Regions from separate parts of the Streptomyces sp. NPDC049813 genome, predicted to be linked through region 1. Evidence: riboswitches for the same ligand, from Rfam matches in the RefSeq annotation. Region 1 holds a riboswitch; each other region holds the start of a gene.
What was found. A riboswitch is a leader RNA that binds a small molecule or an ion and turns the genes downstream of it on or off. The one in region 1 is predicted to bind cobalamin.
Positions count from the first base shown of each region.

Region 2: another riboswitch for cobalamin. It lies ahead of ACIBW6_RS03515 (energy-coupling factor ABC transporter permease); the one in region 1 lies ahead of ACIBW6_RS17125 (HoxN/HupN/NixA family nickel/cobalt transporter).
Region 3: another riboswitch for cobalamin. It lies ahead of cobN (cobaltochelatase subunit CobN); the one in region 1 lies ahead of ACIBW6_RS17125 (HoxN/HupN/NixA family nickel/cobalt transporter).

Region 1 covers NZ_JBITLI010000007.1:116,249-126,294, forward strand. The annotation lists gene ACIBW6_RS17115 (MFS transporter) at 1-1,183, opposite strand, end outside; gene ACIBW6_RS17120 (hypothetical protein) at 1,464-2,681, opposite strand; gene ACIBW6_RS17125 (HoxN/HupN/NixA family nickel/cobalt transporter) at 2,984-4,096, opposite strand; cobalamin riboswitch at 4,128-4,348, opposite strand; gene ACIBW6_RS17130 (inorganic diphosphatase) at 4,378-4,881, opposite strand; gene ACIBW6_RS17135 (GNAT family N-acetyltransferase) at 4,974-5,474, opposite strand; gene rho (transcription termination factor Rho) at 5,504-6,700, opposite strand; gene ACIBW6_RS17145 (class I SAM-dependent methyltransferase) at 7,295-8,008, shown strand; partial or broken gene ACIBW6_RS17150 (oxidoreductase) at 8,060-8,857, opposite strand; partial or broken gene ACIBW6_RS17155 (TetR family transcriptional regulator) at 8,855-9,340, shown strand; gene ACIBW6_RS17160 (helix-turn-helix domain-containing protein) at 9,427-10,046, shown strand, end outside.
Region 2 covers NZ_JBITLI010000001.1:792,864-802,909, reverse strand. The annotation lists gene ACIBW6_RS03550 (MFS transporter) at 1-65, opposite strand, end outside; gene ACIBW6_RS03545 (NAD(P)/FAD-dependent oxidoreductase) at 173-1,186, opposite strand; gene ACIBW6_RS03540 (helix-turn-helix domain-containing protein) at 1,285-1,872, shown strand; gene tsaD (tRNA (adenosine(37)-N6)-threonylcarbamoyltransferase complex transferase subunit TsaD) at 2,093-3,151, opposite strand; gene ACIBW6_RS03530 (energy-coupling factor ABC transporter ATP-binding protein) at 3,303-4,160, opposite strand; gene cbiQ (cobalt ECF transporter T component CbiQ) at 4,157-4,906, opposite strand; gene ACIBW6_RS03520 (energy-coupling factor ABC transporter substrate-binding protein) at 4,914-5,300, opposite strand; gene ACIBW6_RS03515 (energy-coupling factor ABC transporter permease) at 5,297-5,998, opposite strand; cobalamin riboswitch at 6,027-6,213, opposite strand; gene ACIBW6_RS03510 (VOC family protein) at 6,303-6,692, opposite strand; gene ACIBW6_RS03505 (response regulator transcription factor) at 6,825-7,526, shown strand; gene ACIBW6_RS03500 (sensor histidine kinase) at 7,519-8,610, shown strand; gene ACIBW6_RS03495 (SAM-dependent methyltransferase) at 8,702-9,505, opposite strand; gene ACIBW6_RS03490 (STM4015 family protein) at 9,673-10,046, shown strand, end outside.
Region 3 covers NZ_JBITLI010000006.1:132,678-142,723, reverse strand. The annotation lists gene cobM (precorrin-4 C(11)-methyltransferase) at 1-681, shown strand, start outside; gene ACIBW6_RS15555 (cobalt-precorrin-5B (C(1))-methyltransferase) at 1,176-2,291, opposite strand; gene ACIBW6_RS15550 (cobalt-precorrin-6A reductase) at 2,303-3,109, shown strand; gene ACIBW6_RS15545 (precorrin-2 C(20)-methyltransferase) at 3,116-4,744, opposite strand; gene ACIBW6_RS15540 (precorrin-8X methylmutase) at 4,741-5,382, opposite strand; gene ACIBW6_RS15535 (cobalamin biosynthesis protein CobG) at 5,375-6,751, opposite strand; cobalamin riboswitch at 6,843-6,969, shown strand; gene cobN (cobaltochelatase subunit CobN) at 7,001-10,046, shown strand, end outside.

The DNA of each region.
Region 1 (10,046 bases):
TGGCGGGCGGCATCACGGCGCCAAGGCCCGCGCCGATGAGCAGCAGCTGCGGCAGCACGTGGCTGGCGAAGCCCGAGTCGACGCCGATCCCGGTGAGCCAGGCCATGCCGGCGGCGGCGACGGCGAAACCGGCGGGGATGACGAGCTTGGGACCGATCCGCGGGACCAGGACCGTCGTGGAGATCTGCGCCATGACCATCAGGGCGGCCATCATCGGCAGGAACGCGACACCGGTCCGCGTCGGGCTGAAGCCCAGGTTGAGCTGCAGGTAGTAGGTGAGGAACAAGAACACGCCGAACATGCCCGCGCCGGTGATCAGGACGGTGACGAAGGAGGCGGCCCGGTCCCGGTCGAGCAGGACGCGCATCGGCAGCAGCGGGTGCTTCGCCCGCGTCTGCCACCAGGTGAAGGCCGTCAGCAGCACCGCGCCCGCGGCCAGGAAGCCCCAGGTCTGCGGGGAGCTCCAGTCGTGCGTCTCGGCGTTCGAGAATCCGTAGACGAGGGAGAACAGGCCGGCCGAGACGAGCAGGGTGCCGGGCAGGTCCAGCTTGGCGCCCGCGGCGTCGCGGTGGCCGCTCAGCAGGACCCAGCCGCCCACGAAGGCCGCGACGGCGAAGACGAGGTTCACGTACAGCGTCCAGCGCCAGTCGAGCGTGTCGGTCAGGACGCCGCCGAGCAGCAGCCCGACCGCGCCGCCGGCCCCGGCGATCGCGCCGTAGACGCTGAAGGCCTTGGCCCGCTCCTTGGCGTCGGTGAACGTGGTGTTGAGCAGGGACAGCGCGGCCGGGGCGAGCAGCGCGCCGAAGACGCCCTGGAGCGCGCGGGCCGTGACCAGCATGCCGAAGCTGGTGGAGGCGCCGCCGAGGACGGAGGCGCCGGCGAAGCCCGCGACACCGATCAGGAAGGCGGGCTTGCGCCCGAAGAGGTCGGCGATGCGGCCGCCGAGCAGCAGCAGCGACGCGAAGGCCAGCGCGTACGCGGTGACGATCCACTGCCGGTTGCCGTCGGTGAAGCCGAGGTCCTGCTGGGCGGAGGGGAGCGCGATGTTCACGATGGTCGCGTCGAGCACGACCATCAGCTGCGCGATGCCGATGATGCCCAGGATCCACCAGCGCCTGCGGGAGGCCGGGGCGCCGGGCGGGGCTGAGGTGCCGGTGGCGCCGGCCAGGGTCGTCTGGGACATGTGAGGCCACTCCAGAGAGGTCACGGGGAGCGAGGACGTCGCCGGCGCCGCGTGGGTGCGGGAGCGCACGCGCGGCCGCGGACCCGTGCGCGACGGCGCCGGATAAAGGAACGAAACGGTTTCGTTCTCGACTCGACGAGCCTACGTCGACGCTAGCGAAACGGCAACGTTTCGCTGGGGTCGGCGGGAGTGATCCGCGCTACATCGCCCTGGGAACGCACCGGTGCCCGGCCTCCCACCAGGGGAGACCGGGCACCGGCCATGCGTGCGCGCGGAGGCGTCAGTCCTTCTGCTGCGCCGCCTGGAGCGCCGTGATGCAGACCGACAGGGCCGCCTGGAGCTCCTCCAGGCGCCGCACCATGTCGTCCTCGTAGATCGCGTCGATCTCCTGGACGTCGTCGAACGTCAGCTCCTCGAAGGCCTTCGTGGCCTTCTGCAGGCTGCTGTAGAACTTCGCGCGCCGCTCCTGCACCCGCAGTTCGGGATCGGACTCGACGGCCTCCGCGACGAGCGTGCGCACCGAGTCGTACGCCTCGCGGGCCCACTCGCCCGCCTCCTCGTCCTCGTCCAGCTCGTCGATCAGGGACAGGTGGCGCTCGGCCTCCTCGCGCAGCTGCGCCGGCGCCTCGATCTTCTGCCCCGCCGCCGTCTTGACCTCGCCCTCCTCGGCGATCCTGCGGACGTACTCGAGCCGGTCGCCGGTCCTGGACTCCTCGGCGACGGCCTTCTTCAGCTCGTCCGCCCGCACGATGTCGCGGGCCAGGCCCGAACGGAGCGCCGGGTCCTCGCCGAGGCGGTCCATCAGCGCCTTGCGGGCGGCCTCCGCCGTGCCCGGGTCGGCGAGGATCGCGGCCCGCAGCGCCGTCGGGTTCTCGGCGACCTCCAGCGCCTTGGTCGGCCGGATGCCCTCGGCCTCCGCGGCCTCGGTGATCGCCTGGCCGCGCACCGAACCGGCGCTGGAGCGCGACACGTAGTAGGACAACCAGAGCTCGGCGTCCGGCAGTTCGATGCCGGCGCCCGGGGTCAGGGCCTCGAACTGGGGCACCACCCCGTCGTCCGCCGCCCGGTCCCACGCCTTGTAGAAGCGCATGACGCGGTCGGCCGAACACTCCGCCAGCTCGGCGAACCTGCGCGCCGAGACCTTGGGTGTCTCGCCGGCGCTCTGGCCGCCGGGCCGGACGCTGCGGGCCACCTTCAGGGCGAAGGTCCAGCCGCCGGTCCGGGCGTAGCCGCCGAACGCCCGGGCGTCGGCGACGACGGCCTCCGCCACGTCGCCTGCGCCCGGCTCGTCATCCTCGTCGGCCGCGCTTTCCGCGCCGTCCTGGGGCTCCTCGTCGCGTCCGGCGGCCGGGGGCTGCCAGAAGTTCTCGTCCGCACCGGAGCCGGCCGGTCGCGCCTGCGGCACCTCGGTCGTGGACCGCGGCTCCGCGGCAGGCGCCTGCCCGGCGTCCGCGCTGGACGGCAGGACGGCCTCGGACGAGTCGGTGGCTACGGTCACGTGCGTACTCCTGCGTGTTCGGGCGGCTGCGGTTCGACGCGACACCCTATCGCTCCCGCCGTCGCCGGAGCGTCCCTGACGTGCCGGGACGGGCGGTCCGCCGGTGCCCGTGACCGGGCCCGCCGGCCGCAGTTCCCCCTTCTGCGGCCGGCGGGCCCGGGCCTCGACCATGCGCCGCGGCGGGAGAGCGAGGGCACGGGAGGCTCTGCACAGCACTATCGCAGCGGACACCGCCGCCGGGAGCGGGCCGAGTGACCCCGGGTGGGGGGCCGAACGGCCCGCGTCGCGTGAACGGCCCGCGCTCAGCCGCTCCCGGCGACCCGGGCCGACCACCGCTGCTCGACCCGGGCGAGGCGCCAGTACGCGAGCGCCGCCGCCCAGACCACCACGAACAGGCCGACGATGACGTAGCCGACGTTGTCGAGGTCGAGCCCGGCTATCCAGCCGGTCACCGCGTCCGAGAGGGAGAGCTTCTCGTGCAGGACGCCGACCAGCTCGATCGTGCCGATGAAGAACGCGACCGCGATCGACAGGCCGGTGATGGTGAGGTTGTAGAACACCTTGCGCACCGGGTTCGAGAACGCCCACTGGTACGCGAAGTTCATGAACGTCCCGTCGAGCGTGTCGAACAGGCTCATGCCCGCCGCGAACAGCAGCGGCAGGCACAGGATCGCGTACCAGGGCAGCCCGGCCGCCGCGCCGCTGCCCGCCATCACCATCAGCGTCACCTCGGTCGCCGTGTCGAAGCCGAGCCCGAAGAGGAAGCCGAGCGGGTACATCTGTCCCGGCCGGGTGATCGACCGGGTGAAGCGGCCCAGCACACGGTTCATGAAACCCCGGGAGTCCAGGTGCGCTTCGAGCTCCCGCTCGTCGTACGAGCCCCCGCGCATCGCCCGGAAGACCTTCAGGATGCCCAGCAGGGCGACGAGGTTCAGGGCGGCGATGAGGTACAGGAACGTACCGGAGACGGTCGTGCCGACGACACCGAGCGCCTGGTGGGTGCGGGACTCGTCGTTCAGCAGGATGCCCGCGAGGGCGGCCCCGCCCGCGACCAGGGCGGCCATCGCGACGACCACGCTGGAGTGGCCGAGCGCGAACCAGAACCCCACGGAGACCGGTCGTCTGCCGTCCGCCATCAGCTTGCGGGTCGTGTTGTCGATCGCCGCGATGTGGTCGGCGTCGAAGGCGTGCCGCATGCCGAGGGTGTACGCGGTGACGCCCAGGCCGATGCCGAAGGCCTTGTTGCCGACCTCGTAGTGCTCGGGGACGACGAGCAGGAACAGCACGCCGAACGCGACGACGTGCAGGGCCGCTATCACCGCCAGGAGCCCCGCGGTGCGCACGGTGTCCTCGCGGCGCCAGCGGAAGGCGGGCGGCCCGGCGGGCCGCGCAGGGGAGTTTCCGGGCAAGGTCATGCCTTGATCACGCTCCAGCACCTCGTGGAATCACTTCGTGAGATGCCGTGGCCGGTCTCCTGGCTTACGGGCGTGCCACGCCGCTCCGGCCTTCCCAGCCGCCGGGCGGCGGCCAGTGGCACGGTGGAGCGGTGCGTCCCGCGCCGTCCCGGGGGCGGAGCGGGGCCCGATCACAGTGGCGAGGGCCGCTCCGGACTTGACCCCTGGGGGCCGTCACCGGTCTTCCCGAGCACCACGGCCCGATCACCCTAGTCGACGCGCTCGCCGGCGCCGACGGGCGGTCAGGCCGGCCGGCGTCCGCGCGCCCGTGCGATCTCCTGGTAGGCCTTGTCCCGGCCCTCCCAGTGCGAGCCGTCCACCGACTTGCCGGGCTCCAGGTCCTTGTAGACCTCGAAGAAGTGGGTGATCTCCAGGCGGTCGAACTCCGGGATGTCCTCGATGTCCTGGATGGCGGCGTGGCGCGGATCGTGGGCGGGGACGCAGAGGATCTTCTCGTCGGGGCCCTTCTCGTCGCTCATCACGAACATGCCGATGGCCCGGCACTCGATGGTGCAGCCGGGGAACGTGGCGTCGGCGGTCAGCACGAGCGCGTCCAGCGGGTCACCGTCGCCGCCGAGCGTGCCGTCGATGTAGCCGTAGTCCGCGGGGTACTGGGTCGAGGTGAACAGCATCCGGTCGAGCCGGATCCGCCCGAGCTCGTGGTCCATCTCGTACTTGTTCCGGGACCCCTGCGGGATCTCCACGATCACGTCGAACGCCTCGCCCCGCGTCTCGCTGCCGCCCAATGTGGCCTCCTTGCCGCATTGCCGCCCGCTCGGATGCCACCGAGTGTGCGCCGTGGGCGGCGAGGGCGGAACCCCTGCGACCGCGGCGGAGTTCACACCGCGGGCGTGAGGGGGAGGACGAGTTCGGGGCGGTCCCAGGCGACGGCGGGCGGACGGGCGGCTGCGGTGCCGGTGCGCACGGCGCCCACGCTGCGGTAGAAGCCCTCGGCCGGTGGGTGCGCGACGACCCGGACGTGGTCCAGGCCCGCGGCGGCGGCCTCCTCGCGCATGTGGGCGACGAGCAGCCGGCCGATGCCCAGGCCCTGGGCGTCGTTCGCGACGAACATCAGGTCCAGCTCCGGCGGGGCGAGGAGCAGCGCGTAGAAGCCGAGAACGCGGGCGGGACGGTCCCGCGCCGTGTCGGTCGCGACGAAGACCCGGTGCGCCTCGATGTAGTCGGGCCCCATCCGGTAGCCCGCGACCATCGACGCGTACTGCCCCTCATAGGCGCGGGAGCCGCGCACGAGCCGGGTCAGCCTCTTGGCGTCGCCCGCGGTGGCCCGCCGCACCGTGACGGCCGGGTCGCGGCCGGGGCGCGTCAGGATCGAAGTCATGAAGCGAGTATTACGCATCCGGCCGGGTGTCAGCGGGTCGGGACCGTCGAGTGGACCTGGCGCAGGAACGCGGCGTTGTCCGGGGTACGGCGCAGCGTGTCGAGCAGCGACTCGTAGGCGCTGTGGGGGTCGCGGCCCTGGAGGGCCCGGCGCAGCCCGCGGACGGCCGCCGACTCCGCGGCGGACAGCAGGAGTTCCTCGCGGCGGGTGCCGGAAGGGGCGAGGTCGACGGCGGGGTGGACGCGGCGGTCGGCGAGGGCACGGTCCAGGCGCAGCTCCATGTTGCCGGTGCCCTTCAGCTCCTCGAAGAAGTAGTCGTCGGCGCGCGAACCGGTGTCGACCAGGGCGGTGGCGAGGACCGTCAGGGAACCCGCCTCCTCCGTGGCGCGGGCCGCGCCGAACAGGCGCTTGGGGCCGAGCAGCGCGGCCGCGTCGACCCCGCCGGAGAGGGTGCGGCCGCCGCCGGACGAGGAGGGGGCCGCGGTGTTGTACGCGCGGCACAGCCGGGTCAGCGAGTCGAGCAGGACCACGACGTCACGGCCCCGCTCGACCAGGCGCTTGGCGCGCTCCACGGCGAGTTCGGCGAGCGCGATGTGGGCCTTGGCCGGCTGGTCGAACGTGGAGGCGTAGACCTCGCCGCGCACGGAGCGCCGCATGTCGGTGACCTCCTCGGGGCGTTCGTCGACGAGCAGCACCATCAGGTGGGCCTCGGGGTGGTTGACGGCGACGGCCGCGGCGAGCTGTTGCAGCAGGACGGTCTTGCCGGTCTTCGGCGGCGCGACGATCAGGCCGCGCTGGCCCTTGCCGACGGGAGCGAACAGGTCGACGACGCGGCCCCCGAGGCCGCTCGCCGGGCTCTCCATGCGCAGGCGGTCGGTGGGGTGCAGGGGGGTGAGGTCGGCGAAGTGAGGGCGAGAGCGGATGCGGGCGGGAGCCGCATCCGTCGGTGCGCCCTCGACGGTCCCGACGTGGTCGAGCGCCTGGGGCCGGGTGCAGGTCCCGGTCACGAAGTCGCCCTTGCGCAGGCCGAGTCGGCGGATCAGGGCGGCGGGCACCTGGACGTCGCCGTCCGTCGGCAGCAGGCCGCTCCCGCGCAGCCGGCCCTGCCCGTTCGCCCCGATGTCGAGGACGCCGGCGGCCGGGGCGGGGGGTCGGGGTGTGGTGGCGGAACGTGCCTGGTCGGCGGGGGTGTTCCGCGGGGGGAGGGTGGTGGTGAGCGTGGTCATGGTCGGTCACGGTCCTTCGGGGTGTGGGTGGGGGTGTGGCTGGGGGGTGATGAGGGTCGGATGGTGGGGCTCGGCCTCCTGCGCTGGGGGCCCTGTGATGGGGGCCCTGCCGTCGGGGGTGGGGTGCCGCGCAGCCGTGGAGCGGGACGGAGATTCCCAGCTCCCCGCGGTGTGGCGGTGGGCACCGCCCATCGGGATGGACCAGGTGTGAGCCCCGTCCCCGGGGGCCGGGGCATCTTGCCCGGAGAACGGGCGGTGGGACGTGCCGCCGGAAAGGAGTGGCGGGCCCGGCCCGTGGAGGGAGCGGATCACGCCCGTGGAGTGGGGCGGCGGGGGCTCACCCCGACAGCCCGTGGCCCGGAAGGGCCTGGTGGCTCAGGGGTGGGGCGAACGGCCCGCCTGACCCTGCTGACCAGGTGCGACGTGTGCCAGGGCCGCGATCCGCAAGGGGAAGTGCGCTCAGGCACGGAGAGGAGAGATCGGCACCGGCGCCTCGAAGGGGGCGTACACATGTGCCGAACAGACCGTACCACTCGATGCGGGATGCGCGCCATGACCGCCCGCCGTCACCCCGCGGACCTATGCTGATCCGCCATGTTCACACCCCAGGGGCCCACCCTCCGCGAGCTGGCCGTGCAGGCGCTGTCGTCGGTCGAGCGCGGCTACGACCTGCTCGCGCCGAAGTTCGACCGGACGCCGTTCCGCACCCCCGACCTCCTGCTCGGCCCGGTCACGCGGGCGCTGCGCGACCTCGGTCCGTACGGCACCGGGCTCGACCTGTGCTGCGGGACCGGGGCGGGGCTCGGCGTGCTCCGCGAGGTGTGCACGGGGCGGAGCGTCGGGGTCGACTTCAGCGCGGGCATGCTGCGGGTCGCGCGCGCCGCCGAACCGGCGGCCTCGTGCGTGCGCGCAGACGCCCTCGCACTGCCCTTCGGGCCGGTCTTCGACCTCGTGGTGAGCTTCGGCGCGTTCGGTCACTTCGTACCGGGCCAGTACCCGGACCTGTTCACCCAGGTGCGCCAAGTGCTGCGCCCCGGAGGTCAGTTCGCGTTCCCGCTGCCGGCGCCGCCGCGCCCCGGTTCGCGCGGGTACTGGGCGATGCTCGGGTTCGACGGCGCGATGCGCCTGCGCAACGCGGTGTGGCGGCCGCCGTTCGTCATGTACTACCGCCCGTTCCGACTCGGCGACGTGCGGCGGGAGTTGGCACGGGCCGGGTTCGACGTCGCGCTGCGGCCCCTGCCCGAGCTGGGCGAGCGACCCGACGGCAGCCCGCGCTGCCGACTGGTCGTGGCTACGCGCCGCTCGTAGCGCGGTCCGTGGGCGCGGGTCAGGGGCCGGCTGCGTGGTGGACGGGAGCGGGAAGGTCACCCCGGTCAGCTCCTGCGAGACGTCCCACAGGCGCTGGGCCACCTCGGTGTCGGTGGCGGCCGGGGCCGCCGTGACCCGGGTCGGCGCCCCGCGCATCTCGCCGCGACCGCCCGGCCCGATGAACTCCCCGCCCCGCACGCCGGGTTCGGTCGCCGCGTACAGCTGGGGCAGCGCGCCCTGCTCCGCCGACTGCGCCAGCGGGCGGGCCAGATGGCCGAAGAGCAGGCGCGGCACCCACACCGTGCCGTTCGTCTGCAGGCCCGTCGCGCTGTACCCGGGGTGCGCGAGGACGCTGCGCAGCGGGGAGCCCGCCGCGGTCAGGCGCCGGTGCAGTTCGAGCCCGAACACCGCGTTGGCCGGCTTCGACTGCCGGTAGAACGCCATCGGCCGGTAGCCGCAGGCGCCGCTCAGATCGGTGAAGTCGATCCGTCCCTTGCGGTGTTCCAGCGAACTCACCGTCACCACCCGCGGATCCGGCGCCTGCGCCAGCAGGTCGAGCAGCAGCGCGGTGAGCGCGAAGTGCCCGAGGTGGTTCGTCGCGAACTGCACCTCGTGCCCCCGCGCGGTGAGGGTGTGCGGCGGCGCCATCACCCCCGCGTTGTTGAGGAGTACGTCGACGCGCGGGTGGTCGGCGCGCAGCCCGTCGGCGAAGGCGTGCACGGAGTCGAGGTCGGCGAGGTCGCGCCGGCGTACGTCGAGCCGGGCGGCGCCGGGCCGGCCCGCGGTCGCGGCGGCGGCCCGCCCCCGCTCCACGTCGCGCACGGCGAGGACGACGTGGGCGCCCCGGCGGCCGGAGTTTCCAAGCGGACCTTCTTCCGCTACTTCGCGTCCAAAGAGGACGTCGTGCAGTTCCTGACCGATATGGGTGCGGACATGGGCGCCGCGCTCGCCGCGCGGCCCGCCGGGGAAGCCCCGGCCGCGGCGCTGCTGCACACCGTGCGGGTGCCCGTCACCACGTGCGCGGCCGATTCCGAACGGGCGCTGCGGGTCGTCCGGTTGATCCTGCGCACCCCCGCCCTGCACGCCCGCTTCCTGGAACGCCAGGCCCAGTGGCGCGACGATCTGGCCGGGGAGCTGGCGCGCCGGTTCGGCCTGGACCCCGCGGCCGACTTCTACCCGCGGCTGGCCACGGGAGCCGCCCTCACCGCCTTCCACGTCGTGCTCCAGCGCTGGAGCACGAGCGACGCGGCGCGGGACCCGGTGGCCCTCCTCGACGAGGCCTTCGCGGTCATCGCCGGTGCGCTGGACGGACCCGCGCCGAGTACGGTGTAGCGGCCGCCCCCCGGTCCCCCTCCCACCGCCGCTGATCTGCCGGAAGGCGGAGCGCCGGGCGGCCGGCGCCGTACTACGCTGCCCCGGTGACGAACCCCGCCGAGCCCTCCGCCCCCCAGCCGGCCGCCCCGGACGCGGCCGCCGCGGGCGGTGGGCGGTCGGCCAACCAGGGACGGCGGGTCGCGGCCCGCAACCGGGCCGCGCTCATCGCGGCCGCGCGCGAGGTCTTCGCCGAACAGGGGCTGAACGCCCCGCTCTCCGCCGTCGCGCGCCGCGCCGGGGTGGGGCAGGGCAGCCTGTACCGGCACTTCGCCGACCGGGTCTCCCTGGCCTCCGCCGTCCTGGACGAGAACGTCCGGCACATCGAGCGGGCCGCCGCCGGCCCGGACGCGGACCTCCCGCGCGTGCTCGGCGTGGTCACCTGGCACCTGACGCGGTCGACCGCCTTCGTCGACCTGCTGCGCGTGCGCGGCGACGGCGCGGAGGCCCAGGCCCTGTCCGGCCGGGTACGCACCGTCCTGGCCCGCTGTCAGCCGGCCGGGACGCGGCTCACCGCCGACGACCTCATGCTCGCCGTCGCGATGGTGTCCGGGGCCGTCGCCGGCCCCACCCTGGCGGAGCGGGAGCGCATCGCGCTGCGGGCCTGGCAGCTGCTCGGGGCCCGGGTGGGCCCGGTGCGGCCCTGGGAAGCAGCCGACGACGCGTA
Region 2 (10,046 bases), on a different contig from region 1:
CGGCGCGCGTCGGGAGTGCCCCCGCCGTCGAGCGGCGTGGCCTGTGGGGGCTGGTTCGTACTCATGAGTTCCTCTCAGGAGGGCAGGCCGGGGCATCGCCGGTCGCCGGGTGCGCCAGATCGGCCGGGCCCGCACGCGCCAGAGGCGTGTGGGTCCGGTGCGACGCCAGATGTCAGAGGGCGGGGGTTCTGCTCTGGTCCAGGGCAAGGGCGGCGTCGGTGTCCGCCGTGGCCAGCAGGCTGTTGATGTGGGCGCCCGCCAGGGCGCCGGCCGCCGCGGCAGCGCCGACCTGGGCGGTGAGGTCGGTGGCGTTGCCTGCCACCCACACCCCCGGCACCGCGGTGGTGCCGGCCATGCCGGAGGCGAAGCGGCGGCCCATGCCGTCGGGGAGGTCCTCCACCGGCAGCCGCAGACCGGCGAGGCCTCCGGTGCGGGCTTCCATCCGGGTGGCGACCGCGAGCACGCGGCGGGCCACGACCTGGCCGTCGGTCAGCCGGACCCCGGCGAGCGTGCCGTCGGCGTCGTCCACGATCTCCCGCACCGGGGTGTCGACGACGCGGATGCGGCGGGCGGCGAAGCGGGCGCGGGCTGTCTCGTCCAGGTCGGTGCCCCGGGTGAAGTAGGTGAGGTCGTCGGTCAGCTGCCGGAAGAGGAAGGCGTGGCCGACGGAGGCCGGGCCGGTGGCGAGGACGCCGATGGGCTCGTCGCGCACCTCCCAGCCGTGGCAGTACGGGCAGTGCACCACGTCGCGGCCCCAGTGCGCCTGGATGCCGGGGACCTCGGGCAGCACGTCCTTCAGGCCGGTCGCCACCAGGATCCGGCGCGCGGTCACGCTCCGGCCGTCGGCCAGGGTGACGGCGAACTGCAGATCGCCGTCCGCCGTCGGGGCGGCGGGCTCGGCCGCGGCCACCTCGCCGTGGACGACGCGCCCTCCGTACTGGCGCACCTGTTCCCGGCCCCGCCGGAGGATCTCGGACGGCGGGGTGCCGTCCAGGACGATGAAGCCGTGCATGGCCGGCGCGGGCGCGTTGCGCGGTGAGCCGCTGTCGATGACGACGACCGAACGGCGGGAGCGGGCGAGCATCAGCGCGCCGTTCAGACCCGCCGCGCCCCCGCCCAGCACCGCCACGTCGACGGTCTCGGCGGGCAGTGCGTCACTCGCGTAGGGAGATGTGTGGACCGTCATGGCCTCCTGCCTTTCCTCGTGCGTCGGTCCCCGGACGGTGCGGACCAGCTGCACCCGACGCTAAGCCCGGCTTGCCGCGAAGGCATACACTCTTGCCTATGACGCAAGAAGTCGACGACCTGGACAGCCTCGTACGCAAACGCATCCGTGCTCTGCGGGTGGCGCAGGGCTTGTCCCTGGAGGACCTCGCCTCCCGCGCCCACCTCAGCCAGTCCTCGCTGAGCCGTATCGAGAACGGCGGGCGCCGCCTCGCACTGGATCAGCTGGTCACCCTCGCCCGCGCCCTGGACACCACGCTCGATCAGCTCGTGGAGACCGCCACCGAGGACGTCGTCACCAGCCCGACGATCGACAGCACCCACGGCCGCATGCGCTGGACCGTCAAGGCCGATCCCGGGATGAGCGTGGTCCGCCAGCGCATGACGGAACCGCCTCCCGACAACCCCGCGCGCATGCGCGCGCACCCGGGACGCGAATGGTTCGTCGTACTGTCCGGCCGGGCGGTGCTCATGCTCGGCCACCGCCGCTTCCGCCTGGAGGCCAACCAGGCCGCCGAGTTCCCGACGATGATGCCCCACGCGATCGGCGCCGACGGCGGACCCTGCGAGATCCTGGGCATCTTCGACCGCGACGCCCGCCGCGGCCACCAGAGCGATGGCGGCGACGACGCCCAGGCAGCTCCCTGAGGTTCGCGTGCGATCAGCCCCACCGGACGCCCAGACAAACAGAGGCGCACGCAGAGCGCCCTTCAGGGGCGCGAGGAACTGCGCGACCAGCCCCCACCGGACGCACAGACAGACAGGGGCGCCCGGAGGGCGCCTTTCAGGGGCGCGGGGAACTGCGCGACCAGCCACGACGACGCGGCAGACGAACGACGGCCCCACGGGCCACATGGCATGCCTCGCCTCACGCCGCCCGAACCGCCGGCGCGGGCAGCGGAGTGAGGGAGGCGTACTCCAGGGGGGCGGACGGGTCGACGGACACGTCGAGCGGGGCCGGCGCGGCGCCGGAGCGGACCAGGAGGTCACCGACCGCCGCGATCATGGCGCCGTTGTCGGTGCACAAGGTCATGGGCGGTACGCGCAGTTCGATCCCGGCCGCCGCACAGCGCTGTTCGGCCAGGGCCCGGACCCGGGAGTTCGCGGCCACTCCCCCGACGACGATCAGCGTGCGCACGTCGTGGTCACGGCAGGCACGCAGGGCCTTGCGGGTGAGGACGTCGGCGACGGCCTCCTGCAGAGCCGCGGCGCCGTCGGCGACCGACGGCTCCGCGCCGCGCAGCCGGTGCTGTTCCACCCAGCGCGCAGCCGCCGTCTTGAGCCCGGAGAAGGAGAACGCGTACGGGTCGTCGCCCGGTCTGGTCAGCGGACGGGGGAAGGCGACCGCGCGCGGGTCGCCTTCCCGCGCGGCGCGGTCGATGGCGGGCCCGCCGGGATAGGGCAGCCCCAGGATGCGGGCGACCTTGTCGAAGCACTCGCCGGCCGCGTCGTCCAGGGTGTCGCCCAGATGCAGGATCGGCTCGCGCACCAGATCGCGGACCAGGAGCAGCGAGGTGTGACCGCCGGAGACGACCAGGACGACGCACGGCTCCGGCAGCGGGCCGTGCTCCAGCGTGTCCGCGGCGACGTGCCCGGCCAGATGGTGCACGCCGTAGAGCGGCACGCCCGCCGCGTACGCGAGCGTCTTGGCTCCGGCCAGCCCGACCTGCAGGGCCCCCGACAGGCCGGGGCCCGTCGTGACGGCCACCGCGTCGAGCTGCCCGAGCCGCAGTCCGGCCTCGGCCAGCGCCTGCCGGACGACCGGCCGGAACGCCTGGAGGTGGGCGCGCGAGGCGATCTCGGGCACGACACCGCCGAACCGCGCGTGCTCGTCCATGCTCGACGCCACCACGTGGGCCAGCAGCCTTCCGTCCTGCACGATTCCCGCGCCGGTCTCGTCGCACGACGACTCGATTCCCAGCACCACCGGTCCGCTCACCACGGCCTCCTTCTGCACATACTCCGCAGTTGCAATATATGTGCAACAAGCGAGTGCGGCGGACCGCCCCCGGAGGCGGCCCGGCTTCGGCCAGGCGCGGGCGGAGTCGCGTCGCGTACGGCGCGGCCCGGGGACCCGCTCAGCCGGCGGCCTCCCCGCCTCGTAAGGCCGCGGCGTACGCGTCGAGTTCCGCCGCCGTGCGTGGCCCCCGCGCGTCGTCCTCGATCAGCCGCTGTGCGCGCAGGAGCCGCCCGGCGGCGATCCCCCAGGCGGGCCGGAGTCCCGCCTGCGCGAGGAGGTCCGCGCGGGCGAGCGTGGCGGCGGCCGGGCCCAGGTGCGGGCCGGACGGGGTGAGCAGGGCGACGTCGTCGGCCCAGCGCAGCGCCAGGTCCACGTCGTGGGTGGCCATCACGACGGTGGTGCCGTCCGCGCGGAGCCCGGCGAGGGTGTCCAGCAGACGCTCCTGCCCTTCGGGGTCGAGGCCGGCCGTGGGCTCGTCGAGGATCAGGACACGGGGGCGCAGGGCGACGGCTCCCGCGATGGCGGCCCGCTTGCGCTGGCCGAAGGAGAGCAGGTGGGTGGGCCGGTCCGCGAGGTCGCTGATGGCGAGCGCGGCCAGCGCCCACGCGACGCGCCCGGCGACCTCGTCGCGGGGCAGCCCCAGGTTGACCGGCCCGAAGGAGACGTCCTCCGCGACCGAGGCCGCGAAGAGCTGATCGTCCGGGTCCTGCAACACCAGCTGCACCGTGGTCCGCAGGCGGGTCAGGCCGGCCCGGTCGTAGGTCACCGGCACTCCGTCGAGAGCGAGGTGCCCGGTCCGGGGACGCAGCCCTCCGCTCAGCAGCCGCATCAGGGTGGTCTTGCCGCTGCCGTTCCTGCCGAGGAGGGCCAGGGCGCGTCCGGGACGGATCGCGAAGTCGAGGTCGCTGAGCACGAGGGGACCGTCCTCGTAGGCGTACGACGCCCCGCGCAAGGCCACCAGGGCGTCATCGTTCATCGGAGCAGCCTTTCGAGTACGTACGTGAGGACCGCCAGCGCGGTGAGCAGTCCCAGCGCCCCGGCCACGAAGCGGGGGGAGACAGGGGTGTCGGCGGTCAGCACGCGCAGGGTGCCGTCGTAGCCGCGGCCCGCAAGGCCCTGCTGCATGCGTCCCGCACGGTCGAACGCCTTGACGAAGGCGACGCCGCCCAGCCCCGCCAGGGAGCGGAAGGCGGCCGCGCGGGTGGCGTGGCCGAGCCGCGCGGCCTGGGCCTCGCGGATGCTGCGGACCGACGCGAGCAGCAGGAAGATCATCCGGTACATCACCAGCGCCACGTCCACGACCGGCGCGGGCACGCCCAGCCGCGACAGCCAGGTCAGGACGTCGGTCACGGGGGTGGTGAAGGCGAACAACAGCACCCCCAGCGAGGCGGCGCAGGAACGCAGCAGGACGTCCGCCGCGCGCTCCCACCCGTGCGGGGCGAGCGCGACGAACGCCCCCGGGCCGCCGATCCGCACGGTCAGGGTGGCGGCGCCGGTGAGGCAGAAACCCAGCGGGACGCGCCAGGCCCGCCACACCTTGCGGGCGGCCACGCCGGCCGGGCCCAGCAGCAGCGCGAGGGCCGCGACGAGGACGAGGACGGCCCCCGGCCACGGTGGCAGGGTGACGGCGAGCGCGGTGAGTCCGAGGCCGAGGACGGCTTTTTCCAGGGGGTGGCGGCGGCGCCAGCGACTGCTGTGCGCCGCCACGTCGATCGGCAGCACGAGAGGTTCAGTTCCGGTCCCCGGCCGCGGTGGCGGCCGCTGTCCCCTCGGCCGGGTCACCGTTCGCGGTGCCCGCCGTGACGCCTTCCGTCGCGCGCCGCTCGCCCTGCCTGCGTCCGCGGCGCAGCCCGAAGTAGTACGCGAGCACGCCTGCCCCCAGGGCCGCCTGGAGGGCGAAGAGGGCGGACTCGATCTCCCCCGACGGGGGCTCGTAGAGCGGGGAGAACCACGGCTCGTAGTCCGGCTCGATCTCGGTGATGGCCGTCTCCGCCTCGGCGTCGGCCCCGGCGAAGGGCTCCTTCTTGTGGTCGCCGAGACCCAGTGCGAGCGGCAGGACGGCGAGCGCGGCCACCACGATCAGGAGCAGGAGGTTGATCTTCGTGTTCCGCTTCACCGGGCCACCGCCTCGGGAGCGGTGGCCGGGCGGGCGCCGGTGACGAGGACGCCGAGGCGGGTCAGTTCGCCCTTGCTGGACTGGACGAGCAGCCGCATCACGAGCACGGTGAGCAGCCCCTCGCTGACGGCCAGCGGGATCTGCGTGACCGCGAAGATCGACCCGAACTTGCCGAGCGCGCCCAGGAATCCGCTGCTCGGGTCGGGGAAGGCCAGGGCGAGTTGCACGCTCGTGACGCAGTAGGTCGACAGGTCCGCGACGAACGCCCCGAAGAAGACGGTGACCATCAGCGGCACGCCGTAGCGGCGCAACAGCCGGTAGCTGCCGTAGCCGGCCCACGGCCCGACGATCGCCATGGAGAACGCGTTGGCGCCCAGGGTGGTGAGTCCGCCATGGGCCAGCAGGAGCGCCTGGAACAGCAGGGTGATCGTCCCGAGGACCGTCATGATCGGCGGCCGGAACAGGATGGCCCCGAGTCCGGTGCCGGTGGGGTGCGAGCAACTCCCGGTGACGGAGGGCAGCTTGAGTGCGGACAGGACGAAGGTGAAGGCGCCGGACGCGCCGAGCAGCAGCGTGCTCTCCGGGTTCTGCCTCACCTCCCGGGTCAGTGAGCGGACCCCGTGGACGACGAACGGCGCGGCCGCGACGCCCCAGGCGACCGCGTGCGCAGGGGGCAGGAAACCCTCGGCTATGTGCATGGCTGAACGGACCTTTCCAGCACCTCGTGGATGGTTGAAACGCCCTGGCCGGTCTCCTGGCTGACGGGTGACACTGCCCGGATCTCCGCCTTCCCAGGTCCGAGGACCCAGTGGCCGCCCACTGAAGGGCTGGAGCCGGACTTCCCGATCACAGTGGCGAGGGCCGCACCGGTTCCACACCGGATTTCCCGTACACCAAGGCAAGGGGACAGTAATGCCCAGGTATCGCGCATGACAACAGCGACCCCGCGCGGGGACCTGCGCCCCGCACGTTCTGAAGGCCGGTCAGGGGGCCGTCCCGGTCCTACGGCGCCAGCGTGCGCAGGACGTCGAACTCGTTGCCCTCCGGGTCGGCCATGACCACCCAGTTCCGGGCCGAGCCCTGACCCACGTCCGTCCGGGTCGCGCCGAGGCCGAGCAGCCTGGTCACCTCGTCCTGCGTACTGCCGTCGATCGGGCTGACATCGAGGTGCAGCCGGTTCTTGGCGGTCTTGCCCTCGGGCACGCGGATGAAGACGAGGGTGGGCGGCATCTGGCGGGCCCGCACGTCCTCGACGGTCGGGACCCAGGAGCCGATCTCGACCTTGCCCTCACCCCGGTCGATCACCGTGAAGTCCAGGACCTCGCACCAGAACGCCGCGAGGCGCTCCGGGTCATGGCAGTCAACGGTCAGCTCGGTGAACCTACTTGTCATGCTTCCCCCCGCTCGTACGGACGGAGTTCAGCGTAGGCCGCCCGCCGGAGGCATCAGCCCGCACAGCCCTGTCGTCCGCGTACGCGGTTCTCGATACGCGGACGATATGTGCCCACTCGTACCATCGAGACCATGCGTGTGCTGATCGTCGAGGACGAGCCCTATATGGCGGAAGCCATCCGCGACGGTCTGCGGCTGGAGGCGATCGCGGCCGATCTCGCGGGGGACGGTGACACGGCGCTGGAGATGCTGGGCGTCAACAGGTACGACATCGCCGTCCTCGACCGCGACATCCCCGGCCCGTCCGGTGACGAGGTCGCCCGTCGCATCGTCGCCTCCGGCAGCGGCATGCCGATCCTCATGCTGACCGCGGCCGACCGGCTCGACGACAAGGCGTCCGGTTTCCATCTCGGGGCCGACGACTACCTCACGAAACCGTTCGAACTGCGGGAACTCGTCCTGAGGCTCCGCGCGCTCGACCGCAGGCGTGCCTACAGCCGGCCCCCGGTCCGGGAGATCGCCGGGCTGCGGCTGGACCCGTTCCGGCGCGAGGTCCACCGGGACGGCCGGTACGTCGCGCTGACGCGCAAGCAGTTCGCCGTGCTCGAGGTCCTCATCGCCGCCGAGGGCGGCGTCGTCAGCGCCGAGGAGCTGCTGGAGCGCGCGTGGGACGAGAACGCGGACCCCTTCACCAATGCCGTCCGGATCACTGTCTCCGCGCTGCGCAAGCGCCTCGGTGCGCCGTGGATCATCGCCACGGTCCCCGGTGTCGGCTATCGCATCGACGCGCAGCCGCAAGCCCCAGACGGGGACGAGGTAGCCGATCGTGGATAGGCCGCCTGGGCCGAGCGTCCGCCTCAAGCTCACCCTCAGCTACGCCGGGTTCCTCATGCTGGCCGGCGCCTTGGCGCTCGCCGCCGTAGGGATGTTCCTGCTGCGACAGGGGTGGCTGCAGACCAATGAAGAGGGGGCGTGGCGCAGCAACCCCGTCATCGAGTTCGTGCGGGCGTTCGCGCCGACGGCGGCCGCGGTGATGGTGTTCCTCCTCGTCTTCGGTCTCCTGGGCGGATGGGTCCTCGCCGGCCGGATGCTCGCTCCGCTGGCCCGCATCACCCACGCCACCCGCACGGCCGCCACGGGATCGCTCTCGCACCGCATTCGGATGCCGGGCCGCCAGGACGAGTTCCACGAACTGGCCGACGCCTTCGACGCGATGCTCGCCCGGCTGGAAGCGCACGTCGCCGAGCAGCGGAGGTTCGCGGCCAACGCCTCGCACGAACTACGCACCCCGCTGGCCGTCTCGAAGTCGCTCCTCGACGTGGCCCGCAGCGATCCGGCTCAGGACACCGGCGAGATCCTCGACCGCCTCCGCGCCGTCAACACCCGGGCGATCGACCTCACGGAGGCGTTGCTCCTGCTCAGCCGGGCCGACCAGCGTTCCTTCACCCGCGAACAGGTCGACCTGTCCCTCCTGGCGGAAGAAGCCACGGAGACGCTGCTGCCCCTCGCGGAGAAGAACGGCGTCACCGTCGAGACCCGCGGCGACGTCACCCCCGCGAGCGGATCGCCGGCGCTGCTGCTGCAACTGACCATGAACCTCGTCCACAACGCGATCGTCCACAATCTGCCCGCTGAGGGCCGGGTCCGGGTCACGAACGGCGTGCACGCGGGCCGCGCGACGCTCACGGTCGAGAACACCGGTGAGGTACTCCCCGCCCACCTGGTCTCGACGCTCACCGAGCCGTTCCGGCGGGGCACCGAGCGCATCCACGCCCACCAGACGGGCGTCGGCCTCGGCCTTGCCATCGTCGCCACCATCACCCGCGCACACGACGGCACCCTCACCCTGACCCCGCGCGACACCGGCGGCCTGTACATCACGGTGGAACTCCCCGCAGGTACGCCCCCGCTCCCGTGAGGTACGGCCGGCCGGGCGGGCCGGAGCCGACGTGCCCCCGCCCTCCTCGTCGGGCGGGGGCACACAGCACGGCGGGGCACTGGCCCGGGGGTCAACGCTTGCGCGCGACACCGCAATACGCGACCTCTACGGTCTCCTCCACCGGCTGCATGTCGTCCGGGCGCCAGACCGACGTGGCGACGACGCCTGGCTCCACGACGTCGAGTCCCGTGAAGTAGGCGGCTATCTCCTCCGGCGAGCGCAGGTGGTAGGTGTTGGCCGACTGCGCGTTGTACGCGGTCACCGCGGCGTTCAGCGCGTCGTTGGTGTCGATCCCGTCGCTCAGGGCCACGTAGCTTCCGGCGGGCAGCGCCGCCAGGTATGTGGCGACCAGTTCCCCGGGCCGGTCGGCGTCCGACAGCTGGCCCATGATGCCCAACAGCGTCAGGGCGACCGGCCGGCTGAAGTCCAGGGTCTTCGCCGCCTCGGCCAGGATGCGTTCCGGGTTGCGCACGTCCTCCGATATGTACGCGCACGCCCCCTCCGGGCTGCTCGTCAGCAGGGCGCGGGCGTGGGCGAGGACGAGCGGGTCGTTGTCGACGTAGACGATCCTGCTCTCCGGCGCGCTGCGCTGCGCCACCTCGTGCGTGTTGTCCGCGGTCGGCAGGCCGGTGCCGATGTCGAGGAACTGCCGGATGCCGGCCTCGGCCGCGAGGAAGCGCACGGCACGCGTGAGGAAGGCGCGCTGCAGCCGGGCCACGGCCGCGAATTCCGGGAAGGTCGACAGGATGGCATCCCCGACCTCGCTGTCCACGGGGTAGTTGTCCTTGCCGCCCAGCAGATAGTTCCAGACGCGCGCCGAGTGCGGCCGGTCCGTCTGCATCCTGCTCTTCACGTCAGCATTCACATCATCCATGGGCACAGCTTCACATGGAGCAGGGGACGACATCGTCAACTCGGTGTCAGCAACGCTCATTTCACCGCCCGCCGCTCACGTCTGCGCCCCGGGGCGGTCGTTGTCAGTGCCGGTTGGTACAAAGTCAGTCCAGCGAGGATCGCGAACGGATCGGGAACGGGGCGGACATGACCATCGGAAACCACTTGCAGGAGCTTTACGGCCTGCCCGCTTTCGACTTTCCGGCGGCGGACGCGGAGCGGGCGGGGCTGCCGGCCGCCGACGCCGTCGCGTGGCGGATCTCCGTGGAGTCCTACGACAGCGAGGAGACGTGGCCGGAGGCGTTCGCCCGGTTCGCCGCGGCCGTGGACCTCACGCGCGTCAAGGCGCTCGTGGTCGGCTCGTGGAGCGACCCGTACGAGAACGGTCCTGAGCCGGTCATCGCGGCGCTCCTCGCGGCGCGGGACCGGCTGACGCGGCTGCGCGCGCTGTTCCTCGGCGACATCGTCTTCGAGGAGTGCGAGATCAGCTGGATCACGCAGGGCGACGTGACCCCGCTGCT
Region 3 (10,046 bases), on a different contig from region 1:
CTCGCCGCGTGCCAGGTGTGCCTGTACGCGGGCTCGCTCGTGCCCCGCGAACTCCTCGCCGAGTGCCCGCCGGACGCGCGGCTCGTCGACACCGCGCAGCTCGATCTCGACGCCATCGAGGCGGAGTTGGTCGCGGCCCATGCCGCCGGGCACGACGTGGCGCGGTTGCACTCGGGCGACCCGTCCGTGTTTAGCGCCGTCGCCGAGCAGATGCGGCGGCTCGACGCGGCGGGCATCCCGTACGAGGTGGTGCCCGGGGTACCGGCGTTCGCGGCGGCCGCGGCGGCGCTGAAGCGGGAGCTGACCGTGCCGACGGTCGGGCAGACGGTCATCCTGACCCGGGTCGCGCAGCAGGCCACGCCCATGCCGGCGGGGGAGGATCTGGCGACGCTCGGGGCGAGCGGGGCGCTGCTCGTGCTGCACCTCGGCGCCCGCTATGTCGACCGGATCGTGGGTGAGTTGCTGCCGCATTACGGGGCCGGGTGCCCGGCGGCGGTCGTGGCGTACGCCAGCCGGCCCGAGGAGGTGGTGTTGCGGGGGACGCTCGGGGACATCGCGGAGCGGGTGGCAGCGGCCGGGGTGCTGCGTACGGCGGTGATTTTGGTGGGGCGGACGCTTGGGGCGGAGCAGTTCCGTGACAGTCACCTCTACTCGTCGGAACGCGACCGGCACGCGTGCTGAGCCCGGGGCGCCGGAGGGGCTGATTTCACTCGTCTGCCCGCCCGGTGGGGGCGGGCCGCGCAGTTCCCCGCGCCCCTGAGTATCTGCCGGGCTGGTCCTCGTGGTGCGTGCGGCTCGCGTCGTGGCTGGTCGCGCAGTTCCCCGCGCCCCCGGAGCATGCGGCTCCGCCGCAGCCCCATGGGCGCCCGACGAGAGGCCGCACGAAGTGCGCCTCTCAGGGGCGCGGGGAACTGCGCGAGAACCCCCACCGGACCGGCAGCCGAAAACGGGGCGCACGCAGTGCGCCTCTCAGGGGCGCGGGGAACGGCGCGAGAACCCCCACCGGACCGGCAGCCGAAAACGGGGCGCACGCAGTGCGCCTCTCAGGGGCGCGGGGAACGGCGCGAGAACCCCCACCGGACCGGCGGCCGAAAACGGGGGCGCGCGGAGTGCGCCTTTCAGGGGCGCGGGGAACTGCGCGACCAGCCCCCGCCGGGCCGCGGCCGAGTAACTGCTCAGCTCCGGCCCACAATCGCCCCGGCCCGGTCAATGCAGAGGACATCCACCGCGACGGGCGCCTCCCGCAGGACGAGCTGGGCCTGGCGACAAGCCTCCGCCGCCACCAGATCACCGAGCGGAACCCCCGCCCCCGCACAGAGCTGCAACGCCGCCAACCCCGTATTCGCGGCGGCGATGGACGCCGCCAACTCCGGCCCCGCCCCACCCCGCACCGCAAGCTCCGCCAGAAACCCCTTGTCCACCTGCGACCGCCCCGAGTGCAGGTCGAGATGGCCCGCCGCCAGCTTCGACAGCTTCGCGAACCCCCCGCACAGCGTGAGCCGCTCCACCGGATGCCGCCGGACGTACTTCAGGACGGCCCCCGCGAAGTCCCCCATGTCCAGCAGGGCGTCCTCCGGCAACCCGTACTCCCGCACCACGGTCCGCTCCGACGTGGACCCCGTGCACCCGGCGACATGGGTCCGGCCCGCCGCCCGCGCCACATCCACCCCGCGCCGGATCGAGTCGATCCACGCCGAGCAGGAGTACGGCACGACGATCCCGGTGGTGCCGAGGACGGAGAGCCCGCCGAGGATGCCGAGCCGCGGGTTCCACGTGGAGCGGGCGATCTCCTCGCCGTGGTCGATGGAGAGGGTGACCTCCACGTCGCCGCCCCCGCCGCACTCCGCCGCGACCCGCGCCACATGCTCCCGGATCATCTGCCGCGGCACCGGGTTGATCGCGGGCTCCCCGACGTCGAGCGGCAGTCCTGGCCGGGTGACGGTGCCGACACCGGGACCCGCCCGGAAGACGACGCCGGACCCGGCGGGCAGCAGCCGCACCGTGGCCCGTACCAGCGCCCCGTGCGTCACGTCCGGGTCGTCGCCCGCGTCCTTCACCACGCCCGCCGTCGCCGACCCCGCGTCATGCGCCTCCACGGCGAGCGCGAACGCGGGCGTCTGCCCCTTCGGCAGCGTGATCGTCACCGGGTCCGGGAAGCGACCGGTCAGCAGCGCCGTGTACGCGGCGGTCGTCGCGGCCGTCGCGCAGGCCCCCGTGGTCCAGCCGGGCCGCAGACCGGTGTGCTTGAGTTGGGCGCCGCGCCCGCCCTTCGCCTCCGGCACGTCACTCATGGAGCCCCCCGATGCATCCCACGCCTCCGCCGCCCGCGCCGCAGCCGCCGCCGGGGCCGCTCCCGGCGCACGTGCTCGTCCTGGGCGGCACCACGGAGGCCCGGCGGCTCGCCGAGACGCTCGGCACCCACCCCGGGCTGCGCCTGACCAGCTCGCTCGCGGGCCGGGTCGCCGCGCCCCGGCTGCCGCCGGGCGAGGTGCGGATCGGCGGGTTCGGCGGCACGGCGGGGCTCACCGCATGGCTGCGCGAACACGCCGTGGACGCGGTCATCGACGCCACGCATCCCTTCGCCGAGACGATCAGTTCCCATGCGGCCGAGGCGGCCGCCACCACCCATGTTCCCCTGCTGGCGCTGCGCCGGCCCTCCTGGGTCCCGGGTGACGGCGACGACTGGCGGGAGGTCACCTCACTGGCGCAGGCGGCACGGGCCCTGCCGGGGGCGGGCCGCCGGGTCTTCCTGACCACCGGGCGGCTCGGTCTCGCCACGTTCGCCCCCGTCGACGACGCGTTCTTCCTGGTCCGCACGGTCGACGCCCCGCAGCCGCCCGTCCCGCGCTCCATGGAGCTGCTGCTCGACCGGGGCCCCTTCACCCTGGAGGGGGAGCGCGCGCTCATCGCCCGGCACCGCATCGACGTCCTGGTCACCAAGGACAGCGGCGGCGCCGCGACCGCCCCGAAGCTGACGGCGGCCCGGGAGGCGGGCATCCCGGTGATCGTCGTACGCCGCCCGCCCGCCCCCGGCGGCGTGCCGGTGGCGACCACCGTCGAGGCGGCCGCCACCTGGGCCCGGGCCTTCGCCGCCCCGGCCGCCGGATAGCCGGGCTCAGTCCTGCCCCGCCCGGCCTTCCGGATAGCGGCGGGGCGTCCACGTCACCGTGCGCCCGTCTCCCCGTACGACCGCCTGCGTCTGCGAGGACCCCACGATCAGCAGCGTGCGCATGTCCACGACGGCCGGGTCGAGATCGGCCAGCCGGACCGTGCGGACGCTCTCCTCGGGGCCGCCGACGTCCCGGGCGAGCACGACCGGGGTGTCGGGCAGGCGCAGCTCCAGCAGGAGCTCGCGGGCCTTGCCGACCTGCCAGGTGCGGCTGCGCGAACCGGGGTTGTAGAGGGCCAGCACCAGATCGGCCGCCGCCGCCGTGCGCAGCCGCTCCGCGATCACCTCCCACGGCTTGAGCCGGTCGGAGAGCGAGATCGTGGCGTAGTCGTGGCCGAGCGGGGCCCCGGCCTTCGCCGCCGCCGCGTTGGCGGCGGTCACCCCCGGCAGCACGCGCACCGGCACATCGGCGTACGTCTCCTGCGCGGCGACCTCCAGGACGGCCGTGGCCATCGCGAAGACGCCCGGGTCGCCGCCGGAGACGACGGCCACGCGCCGCCCGCGCCGGGCCAGGTCGAGCGCGAACTCGGCCCGCTCGGACTCCACCTTGTTGTCCGAACCGTGCCGGCGCTGCCCCGGCCGCTCCGGCACCCGGTCGAGGTAGGTGGTGTAGCCGACGAGGTCGTCGGCGTTGGCGAGGGCGCCGCGCGACTCGGGCGTCAGCCACGGCGCACCCGCGGGCCCGGTCCCGACGACCACGACCTCCCCGCGACCCGCAACGACGACCGATGCGACGGCCTCGGCGGCCCCGGCGGTCCCGGTGGCCCCGGTGGTCCCGGTGGTCCCGGTGGTCCCGGTGGCCTCCGCGGCCTCGGTGTCGGCCGGCTCGGTGTCCGTGCGGTCGATCCGCGAGGGCAGGACCGCGACCGAGAAGTACGGGACGGACTCCGGGGCGATCCCGGCGAGTGGGCCGGTGCGCTCACCGGGCATGAAGGCCCGCTCGACGTAGCGCGCGTCGTCGAGCCGGCCCGCACTCTCCAGCGCCGCCCGGACCTTGGTGAACGTACGGCCCAGCTTCATCACCACCGCGGAGTCCGCCGCGGCGAGCCGCGCGGTCAGCTCGTCCGCGGGCAGCGTCCCCGGGATGACGGTCAGCGTCTCCTTGTCCTCGCACAACGCCTCCCCGAGCCGGGCCGCCGCCGCGCTGACGGAGGTGACACCGGGGATGACCGTGGTGTCGTAGCGGTGCGCGAGCCGCTTGTGCATGTGCTGGTAGGAGCCGTAGAAGAACGGGTCGCCCTCCGCGAGCACCGCGACCGTGCGCCCCGCGTCGAGGTGCGCGGCGAGCGTGGCGGCGGCCTCGGCGTAGAAGTCGTCGAGCGCGCCGCGGTACCCGCCGGGGTGGTCCGTCGTCTCGACGGTGAGCGGATACATCAGCCGCTCCTCGATCTGCCCGTCCCGGATGTGCTCCGCGGCGATCGAGCGGGCGATGGACCGGCCGTGCCGGGCGCAGTGGTACGCGATGACGTCGGCGCCGGCGATGGCGCGCACGGCGGCGACGGTCATCAGCTCCGGGTCGCCGGGCCCGAGCCCGACCCCGTACAGCTTCCCGGTGGTGGTGGGGGAGTCGCTCATGCCTGGATCTCCACCTCGGTCGCTATGGCGTTGAGCGCGGCGGCGGTGATGGCGCTGCCGCCCCGGCGCCCGCGCACGATCAGGTACTCCAGGCCGAACTCGTTCGCGGCGAGCGCGTCCTTGGACTCCGCCGCCCCGACGAACCCGACCGGGATGCCGAGCACCGCGGCGGGCCGCGGCGCGCCCTTGCCGATCATCTCCAGGAGGTGGAAGAGGGCGGTCGGCGCGTTGCCGATGGCGACGACGGCGCCGTCCAGCCGGTCCCGCCACAGCTCCAGGGCCGCGGCGCTGCGCGTCGTGCCCAACTCGGCCGCGAGCGCCGGGACTTCCGGCTCGTTCAGCGTGCAGAGGACCTCGTTGTCGGCGGGCAGCCGCTTGCGGGTGACGCCGCTGGCGACCATCCGCGCGTCGCACAGGATCGGCGCCCCGCCGCGCAGGGCCGCCCGCGCCTTCGCCACGACACCGGCGGAGTGGCCGATGTCCCGGACGAGATCCACCTGACCACAGGCGTGGATCATGCGGACCGCCGCCTGGGCGACGTCGGCGGGCAGCTCCGCGAGGCCGGCTGCCGCCTCGGCGCGGATGGTGGCGAAGGACTCGCGGTAGATCGCGGCGCCGTCCTTCTCGTAGTCATACACGGGGTTCGGCTCTTTCGGTCGTGACGGCGTACGTGCCGTCGGGGCGGGCCACGACGTCGACGTAGGGTCCGGCCGGGTGACCGCAGCGGCGCTCACAGCCGGACCAGTAGGTGGGCAGGTGCGGGTGCTGGGCCGTCGCGTCGGCCCGCACGTCCGCGTGGGCCTTCGCGCAGCCGGGGCGGCCGATGCAGGCGCCGACGCGGGTCCAGGGGGACGCGGGGTCGGTCTCCAGGCCCGTGCGGGTCAGCTCCGCTGCCTGTGCTGTTGTGGCGCCGGGGATGACGATGTCCTTCCAGGGGGTCAGGCGGAGTTCTCCTGGGGGGAGTTGGGCGGCCAGGTCGGTGAGGGCCTGCCACTGTGCGGCGGTGACCGCGCCGAACCGGGGGGTCACGGTGAGGGCCCCCGCACCCTGTCCGGCCGCGCCGGCTTCTGCGGACGGCCCGTCGAATTCAGCGCCCTCTGGGGGCAGCGGCGTTCGAGCGGACGGCCCGTCGAATTCAGCCCCTCCGGCGATTGAGGAGCGGGGTCCGGGGCGGAGCCCCGTGGCCTTCGCACCGTTGCCGGTGGCGTGCTGATCGGCCCGTGCGACGCCGTCGTGGCTGGTCGCGCAGTTCCCCGCGCCCCTGGCAGGGCTGGTCTCGATGCCGCCCTCTGTGAGCGCCGCGTGCAGGCGAGTGGTCAACTCCGGCGCGGGCAGGCCCAGTTCTCGGACCCGCCAGACCCGTCGGGCAGGGACGTCGCGCGCGGCCTCGACGAAGACCTCCGCCGCGAGAACCGCGGCCCGCGCCGCGTCCTCGTACCGCACCCCGAACTCCGCCCCGCCGACCACGAGCACCGCGGAACCGTCCGGGCAGCCGCGCAGCAGCACGTCCGGGCCGAGACCGGCCACGTCCCCGCGGCCGTCGTCGAGCCCGAAGAGGAACCGGCCGGACAGCGCGGGCGTCACGGAACTCGCCAGCACCGCCGCGTCGAGCCCGGTCAGCCAGGCCCGTACGTCCACGGACCCGAGACCGTCGAGCCCGGACATCGGCGAAGCCACCACGTTGCGGACCCGCTCGTGCGCGGGCGACGGCAGCAGCCCGGCCGCGCCGAGCAGCTCCGCGAGCTCCCCGCCGCACCCGTCCCGCACCCCGCGCAGCTGCACGTTCCCCCGCGAGGTGAGGTGCAGCGAGCCGTCGCCGAGCCGGCGGGCCGCGTCACTTAGCGCCCGCGCCCCGGCCGCGTCGAGCACCCCGCCGGGGATGCGGACCCGCGCCAGGAAACCGTCGTCCGCCGCGTGCAGCCGCAGCGCGCCGGGACACGCGTCGCCCCGGAACGTACCGGGCGTTCCGGACGTGTCGGGGCCGACGGGTATGGGGGAGGCGGGCATGCGACGGAGCATACCCACCGGGTGTGACCGGCTTCCCGTACCAGGTCATGCCCCCGACCCGTACGATGACCGCGGCGGTCCTGTCCGGCCCGCCACCATCGCCAGCGACGGCGACAGGGGAGGAAGCCCGGTGCGATTCCGGCGCGGTCCCGCCACTGTGAGCCCTCTCATACGCAGAGGGTGAGCCAGGAACTCCCGCCGTCAGAACCCACCCGGGGCGCGGACACCCCGAGGAAGGCCAGCCGACGCATGCCCCAGCAGCCCTCACGGCCCGCGCAGCTCCTGCTCCTGTCGACGTCCGACACCGACCTGCTCAGCGCCCGCGCGGCGAACACCGCGGCCGGCGCCCCGGTCACGTACCGCTTCGCGAACCCCTCCCGGATCGACGTGGCGAGCGAGCTGGACGCGCTGCTCGACGGGGTCGCCCTCGTCGTCGTCCGCCTGCTCGGCGGGGTCCGCGCCTGGCAGGACGGCATCGACCGGCTGACCGCCGCCGGTCTCCCGCTGGTCGTGCTCAGCGGTGAACAGGCCCCGGACGCCCAGCTGATGGCGGCCTCCACCGTCCCCGTCGGCATCGCCGCCGAGGCCCACGCCTACCTGGCGCACGGCGGTCCCGCCAACCTCGCCCAGCTGGCGGCGTTCCTCTCCGACACGGTCCTGCTGACCGGCCACGGCTTCGAGCCCCCGGCCTCCGCGCCGACCTGGGGCCCCCTGGAGCGCACGCCGTCGCAGACCGCGGGGCCGACCGTCGCCGTGCTCTACTACCGCGCCCACCACATGAGCGGCAACACCGCCTTCGTCGGCGCCCTGTGCGACGCGATCGAGCGCGCCGGAGCCCGCCCGCTGCCGCTCTACGTGGCCTCGCTGCGCGCCCCCGAACCGGAGTTGATCGACGCGCTGCGCCCCGCCGACGCCATCGTCACCACCGTCCTCGCGGCGGGCGGCACCCGCCCCGCCGAGGCGAGCGCGGGCGGCGACGACGAGGCATGGGACGCGGGCGCCCTCACCGGCCTCGACGTGACGATCCTCCAGGCCCTGTGCCTGACCTCGTCCCGCGCGGACTGGGCGGCCAACGACGAGGGCGTCTCGCCGCTGGACGCCGCGAGCCAGATCGCGGTACCGGAGTTCGACGGGCGCCTCATCACCGTCCCGTTCTCCTTCAAGGAGATCGACGAGGACGGCCTGCCCGCCTACGTCGCCGACCCCGAGCGCGCCGCCCGCGTCGCCGGGATCGCCGTCCGCCACGCCCGCCTGCGCCACATCCCCGCCGCGGACAAGAAGCTGGCCCTCGTCCTGTCCGCGTACCCGACCAAGCACTCCCGGATCGGCAACGCGGTCGGCCTGGACACCCCCGCCTCCGCGATCGTCCTGCTCAAGCGGCTCATCGCCGAGGGCTACGACTTCGGGGACACCGCCGAGATCCCCGGTTTCGCCTCCGGTGACGGCGACGAGCTGATCCGCGCGCTCATCGACGCGGGCGGCCACGACCAGGAATGGCTGACCGAGGAGCAGCTCGCCCGCAACCCCGTCCGCATCCCGGCCGCCGACTACCGGCGCTGGTACGTGACGCTGCCGCAGGAACTGCGCGACGCCGTCGAGCGGCACTGGGGCCCGCCGCCCGGCGAGATGTTCCTCGACCGCTCCCGCAACCCCGAGGGCGACATCGTGCTGGCGGCCCTGCGCCGCGGCAACCTGCTCGTCCTCATCCAGCCGCCGCGCGGCTTCGGCGAGAACCCGATCGCGATCTACCACGACCCGGATCTGCCGCCCTCGCACCACTACTTGGCGGCCTACCGCTGGATCGCCGCCTCCGCCGACGACGGAGGTTTCGGCGCCGACGCGATGATCCACCTCGGCAAGCACGGCAACCTGGAGTGGCTGCCCGGCAAGAACGCGGGCCTGTCCGCCGCCTGCGCCCCCGACGCGGCCCTCGGCGACCTGCCGCTGGTCTACCCGTTCCTGGTCAACGACCCAGGCGAGGGCACCCAGGCCAAGCGGCGCGTCCACGCCACCCTCATCGACCACCTGGTGCCGCCGATGGCGCGCGCCGACTCCTACGGCGACATCGCCCGCCTGGAACAACTCCTCGACGAGTACGCCCAGATCAGCTCGATGGACCCGGCGAAGCTGCCCGCGATCCGCGCCCAGATCTGGACCCTGATCCAGGCCGCGAAGCTCGACCACGACCTCGGCCTGGAGGCCCGGCCCGACGACGACGGCTTCGACGACTTCCTGCTCCACGTCGACGGCTGGCTCTGCGAGGTCAAGGACGCGCAGATCCGCGACGGCCTGCACGTCCTCGGCCGGGCGCCGGCCGGCGCCGATCGCGTCAACCTCGTCCTCGCCATCCTGCGCGCCCGCCAGATCTGGGGCGGCACGCAGGCCCTGCCGGGCCTGCGCGAAGCACTGGGCCTGGACGAGTCGAAGGCGACCCGCACCGACGCCGACGAGGCGGAGTCGGTGGCGCGCTCCCTGGTTGAAGCCATGGAGGCGGTGGACTGGGACCCCGCCCAGGTGGGTACCACCTTGGGCAATCTGCCGCCTGGGGCGGCAGGGTGGGCAAGGCGGCAGACCCCGGGCACGGATGAAACAGGCGCCCAGGACAGCCCCGTGCACCAGATCCTCACCTTCGCCGCCAAGGAAGTGGTCCCCCGCCTCGACGCGACCACCGCCGAACTCGACAACTCCGTACGCGCGTTGGAAGGCCGCTTCGTCCCGGCAGGCCCGTCCGGCTCCCCCCTCCGCGGCCTGGTCAACGTCCTCCCGACCGGCCGCAACTTCTACTCCGTCGACCCCAAGGCGGTCCCGTCCCGCCTCGCCTGGGAGACGGGCCAGGCCCTGGCCGACTCCCTCATCGAGCGCTACAGGACGGACAACGACGGCCGGTACCCCACCTCCGTGGGCCTCTCCCTCTGGGGCACGAGCGCGATGCGCACCGCGGGCGACGACATCGCGGAGGCCCTCGCCCTGCTGGGCGTCCGCCCGGTCTGGGACGACGCCTCCCGCCGCGTGACGAGCCTCGAAGCGATCCCGTACGAGCAGCTGAACCGCCCCCGCATCGACGTCACCCTGCGCATCTCCGGCTTCTTCCGCGACGCGTTCCCGCACACCATCGGCCTGCTCGACGACGCGGTCCGCCTCGCCGCCTCCCTCGACGAACCGGCCGAGCACAACCACGTCCGCGCCCACACCCAGGCCGACCTCGCCGAGCACGGCGACGAGCGCCGCGCCACCACCCGCATCTTCGGCTCCCGGCCGGGCACGTACGGCGCGGGCATCCTCCAGCTGATCGACT